DNA from 2 places in the Pseudomonas serboccidentalis genome. Region 1 is predicted to be linked to the other one. Evidence: riboswitches for the same ligand, from Rfam matches in the RefSeq annotation. Region 1 holds a riboswitch; the other holds the start of a gene.
The links. Region 1 has a riboswitch for cobalamin ahead of cobW (cobalamin biosynthesis protein CobW). Riboswitches for the same ligand answer to the same signal wherever they lie in the genome.

Region 1 (2,386 bases):
AGGTTTTGGTCGGGGCGCGCAGGGTATACAGGCCCGCAAGCATCAGCGCGAAACCGACTGCCACCACCAGATTGCCACCGGTGGTCGAAACCACGCGCTGCCAGCCATCTTCCGGCTCCCAGGCTTCGGCATCGTGGGTGTGTGCAGCCACGCCAGCGGTGTGTTCATGAACCTGGGCCACAGGTTCCGACTTTTCGAAGGTTTCGGCCTGCAGAATCAGCGGCGAGACCCAGAAGCTTTGCAGCAACGTCAGCAGCAGGGCGGCCAACAGGCCGGTGAAACCTGCGGTTTGCGCAATACGCTTGATCATGTCGGCAGGTCTCAGTGGCACGGGAACGCGGCGCTGTGGCGGGTATCGTGGGCGGCGTTGTGCACCGCTTCGATGTGCGAGAAGCCGGCGAACCAGACGAGGGTGGCACCGAGGATCGAGGCGAAGATCGCCGCCGTCAGGCGCTGGCTCAAAGTGGCGGTGCTGGAGAGTTGGTCAGTATTGCTGCCGGTGCTGCTGATGATCGACATGGCGCTTCCCTCTGGAGTGTCAGCGGGTGAATAGAGCGCATGAAAACCCCTGCGAGTCGGGCACGCAGAGGTTCGAACAGCGCCCGCCCACCGCGGGTTTGTTAGGTTCAGCGACGCAAGTGCGCACTGTGTGTTGCGGGCCGGTCTCCGGGCTCACGAGGGGTTGGCGTCAGGCCGACCTGCAAGCGTCACCTTCCCATGCCGTACCGGCACAGTGGATCTGACGCTTCGCTCGCTTACCGTTGCGGGGGCAGCACCGGACTGACATGGCTTTGAGTAAAGCACATGATTCACCGGTTTCCCGTTTCACCCTGTGAAGGGCACCCGTAACAAGTTGTGTAGGAGAGCATGGGTTGGGGAATTTAGTCAATTTTGTGGGCATATCCGTTGCTGCGGTAACGGCCTCCTAAGGTTCCGCCCTTACCGCGGGTCACTTTTGGCAAACGCCAGCGATGGCCGCCTGACAGCCGACCAATTTCCAGCTGAATACGCCTACTTCTGTGTAGGAGCTGCCGAAGGCTGCGATCTTTTGATCGGCTTCGGCTTCGGCGTTTGGAAAAGGTGACTCGCTGTAAGAGCGAAACCGCCAGCGGCAACACCCGCAGCAACGGATATGCCCTAAATCCCATCAAACCCCAAACCCTTGACCCGGCGTTTGGAAAAATTGACCGCCGTAAGGGCGGAACCCTAAGTAGCCGTTACCGCAGCAACGGATATACCCCCCAATCCAAACATTGACCCATCCCCACACCATGCGTAGCCTTGCACATTCGAGGTTCTTCGGCCGTTGCCGAAGCTAAGAAGGGAACGCGGTCAAAGCCGCGGCTGCCCCCGCAACTGTGAACGGTGATGTTCGCTGCCACGCCACTGCCAGCCCTGCCAAGGTGCCAGCGGGAAGGCGCAGCGAATGCCGGGCCCAAGGCCTGAACACCGTCAGCCAGGAGACCTGCCTCGTGACAGATTTCTCACTACAACCGGGCGGGGTGATCCGGTGGCGAACTCTTCCGCGCGCACGCTCGCAGCGGATCTCGTCCCGTATGCCCGCCACCTTGCCAAAGGGCATCCGATGAAAACACTGGCCAAACTCCCTGTCACCATCGTTACCGGTTTCCTCGGCTCGGGCAAAACCACCTTGCTGCGACACATGCTCGACAACGCTCAGGGCCGCCGCATCGCGGTGATCGTCAACGAGTTCGGCGAGCTGGGCATCGACGGTGAAATCCTCAAGCAATGCACCATCGGCTGCACCGAAGAAGAGGCCACCGGCCGTGTCTACGAACTGGCCAACGGCTGCCTGTGCTGCACGGTGCAGGAAGAGTTCTTCCCGGTGATGCGCGAACTGGTCGCCCGTCGCGGCGATCTCGACCACATCCTTATCGAAACCTCTGGCCTGGCCCTGCCAAAACCGCTGGTACAAGCTTTCCAGTGGCCGGAAATCCGCAGCGCCTGCACCGTTGACGCGGTGATCACCGTGGTCGACAGCCCGGCCGTAGCCGCCGGCACCTTCGCCGCGTTCCCCGATCAAGTCGACGCCCAGCGCAAACTCGACCCGAACCTCGATCACGAGTCGCCGCTGCACGAACTGTTCGCCGATCAACTGGCCAGCGCCGACCTGGTGATCCTCAACAAGGCCGACCAGACCAGCCCGGAAGACCTGGCTCGCGTACGTCTGGAAGTCGCTGAAGAACTGCCGCCCGCGGTAAAAGTCATCGAAGCCAGCAACGGCCGTCTGCCGCTGGACGTGCTGATCGGCCTTGGCGCCGGTTCCGAAGAACACATCGACAGCCGCCATAGCCATCACGATCACCACCACGACGGTGATGACGATCACGATGACCACGATCACGACGCCTTCGATTCGATCTCC
Region 2 (2,386 bases), 2.0 Mb from region 1:
GGTTTTGCGCATTACTGATCTCCCTATGAATGCATGCTCATCATAGAGGAGTTTGCGCCCCCGATGGTTCAACCGCTCAGCCACGGGCCTCTTTGAACAGCACGGCGATGCCGGGATGGTAGTTGCCGGCTTCGCTGCGCAACTTGCGGTAGGCGTAGGGGAAATACCAGGCGACAGCGCAGGTGTGTTCCTTTTGCAGGTCGTCGACCATGTCCTGCAGCTCTTCGGGGCTGGCGCTGTGCTGAGCCTTTTGCGGCGCGACGAACAGGCAGCCGAGCTTGAGATCGCTGGCAAAGCTGATGCGTTTGGCATCGCTGGTAATGTCTAGCAGGGCCTGGGTCAGGTTCAGGTTGCTGACCCGCGGCCAGCGCTGGGTAGCCTGAATATAGGCGCGGTCTTCGGCCCCGGCGAGGAACAGATCGGCGCGGGCATTGCGCTCGCCGTCCTCGTTCTGTTTGCGAGTAGCGGTGTCGCAAAGGGTCACCAGTTCGGCCATCCATGCCGCAGCGGAGAGCAATCCGAGATTGGCTTTCTCGTCATGCCAGTAAGGCGTGTCGTTGTCGCCGCGTACGGCGTTGTAGCGGTCGATACAGTCAAACCAGCGCTCAAGCACCGGGCGCAGAAATTCCAGGCGCGGGTTGCTGATGATCATGCCTTGCATCGTCATCATCCTTATTGTTGTGATGTGCTTTTTCAATCAAAAGCATGGCTCTTTGATATCACTTGTTCCAGTGTGGCACAAGATTGGCGTCAGATAATTGATCGACGGCAGTTATTCGCCCGATGGCCCCCTCTTTAATTGACGCTCCACCCCCAACCCTCTAACCTTCGCGGCTTGTTTCAGGTGCTCTGTGACGTGTGTCGACAGAGTGAAACAGGGAAGCCGGTGAGGGTTGTCTTCAGGTGAAGAACGATCACGATCCCGGCGCTGCCCCCGCAACGGTAAATGAGTAAAAGCTGCGCCTTGAGCCACTGCCTCGCAAGAAGCGGGAAGGCGCGCAGCCAGGCGATTCGCTGCTCATGAGCCCGGAGACCGGCCTGATCCATCCAGCGGCATCACGGTGGGCGATGCCAGGCTTTTTGCCGTCTATTCTTGTGCCTGCCCGCCGTTATCCAGCCTCAACGGAGAGCTCCCCCATGACCGATTCCCCCGAGCGTGACGAACGCCATCTGGCGCGTATGCAGCGCAAAAAAGCCGTGATCGACGAACGTATTGCCAATTCGCCTGACGAGTGCGGCCTGGTGCTGGTGTTGACCGGCAACGGCAAAGGCAAAAGCAGCTCGGCGTTCGGCATGCTCGCCCGCGCGATGGGTCACGGCATGCAGTGCGGTGTGGTGCAGTTCATCAAGGGCCGCAACAGCACCGGCGAAGAACTGTTCTTCCGCCGCTTCCCGGAACAAGTGCGCTTTCACGTGATGGGTGAGGGCTTCACCTGGGAAACCCAGGACCGCCAGCGTGACATCGCTGCCGCTGAAGCCGCGTGGGCAGTGTCCCGCGAACTGCTGCGCGATCCGTCGATCGGCCTGGTGGTGCTGGATGAACTGAACATCGCCCTCAAGCACGGCTACCTCGATCTGGACCAGGTGCTCAGTGACCTGCAGGCGCGTCCACCGATGCAGCATGTGATCGTCACCGGTCGTGCGGCGAAGCCGGAAATGATCGAAATGGGTGACACCGTCACCGAAATGGGCATGCTCAAACACGCCTTTCAGGCCGGCATCAAAGCGCAGAAAGGCGTCGAACTTTGAATCAGCCACGTCACTGCCCGGCGGTGCTGATCGCCGCGCCGGCCTCCGGTCAGGGCAAGACCACCGTTACCGCGGCGCTGGCTCGTTTGCATCGCAATCAAGGGCGCAAGGTGCGCGTCTTCAAGTGCGGCCCGGACTTCCTCGACCCGATGATTCTCGAGCGCGCCAGCGGTGCTCCGGTGTATCAGCTGGACATGTGGATGGTCGGCGAACAGGAAAGTCGGCGCCTGCTGTGGGAAGCCGCCGCCGAGGCGGATCTGATCCTGATTGAAGGCGTGATGGGCCTGTTCGACGGCACGCCGTCGAGTGCCGATCTGGCGCGTCATTTTGGTGTGCCGGTGCTCAGTGTGATCGACGGCACCGCCATGGCCCAGACCTTTGGCGCGTTGGCGTTGGGGTTGGCGCGCTATCAGCCGGACCTGCCGTTCGCTGGCGTGCTGGCCAACCGCGTCGGCACCTTGCGCCATGCGCAATTGCTCGAAGGCAGTCTCACCGAAGGCTTGCGCTGGTACGGCGCGCTGTCCCGCGAAACCGGGATCGAGTTGCCGAGCCGGCACCTCGGTCTGGTGCAGGCCAGTGAACTCAATGATCTGGATCTGCGTCTCGACGCGGCCGCCGAAGCGCTGGCCAGCAGTTG

Region 2: linked by a shared signal. The riboswitch ahead of cobO (cob(I)yrinic acid a,c-diamide adenosyltransferase) and the one ahead of cobW (cobalamin biosynthesis protein CobW) in region 1 are both predicted to bind cobalamin.

The regions. Positions count from the first base shown of each region.
Region 1 covers NZ_CP101655.1:2,068,545-2,070,930, forward strand. The annotation lists gene NN484_RS09540 (CbtA family protein) at 1-310, opposite strand, end outside; gene NN484_RS09545 (CbtB domain-containing protein) at 322-519, opposite strand; cobalamin riboswitch at 641-862, opposite strand; cobalamin riboswitch at 1,276-1,487, shown strand; gene cobW (cobalamin biosynthesis protein CobW) at 1,586-2,386, shown strand, end outside.
Region 2 covers NZ_CP101655.1:4,073,981-4,076,366, reverse strand. The annotation lists gene NN484_RS18605 (PQQ-dependent sugar dehydrogenase) at 1-12, opposite strand, end outside; gene NN484_RS18600 (hypothetical protein) at 77-661, opposite strand; cobalamin riboswitch at 826-1,056, shown strand; gene cobO (cob(I)yrinic acid a,c-diamide adenosyltransferase) at 1,138-1,749, shown strand; gene NN484_RS18590 (cobyrinic acid a,c-diamide synthase CobB) at 1,746-2,386, shown strand, end outside.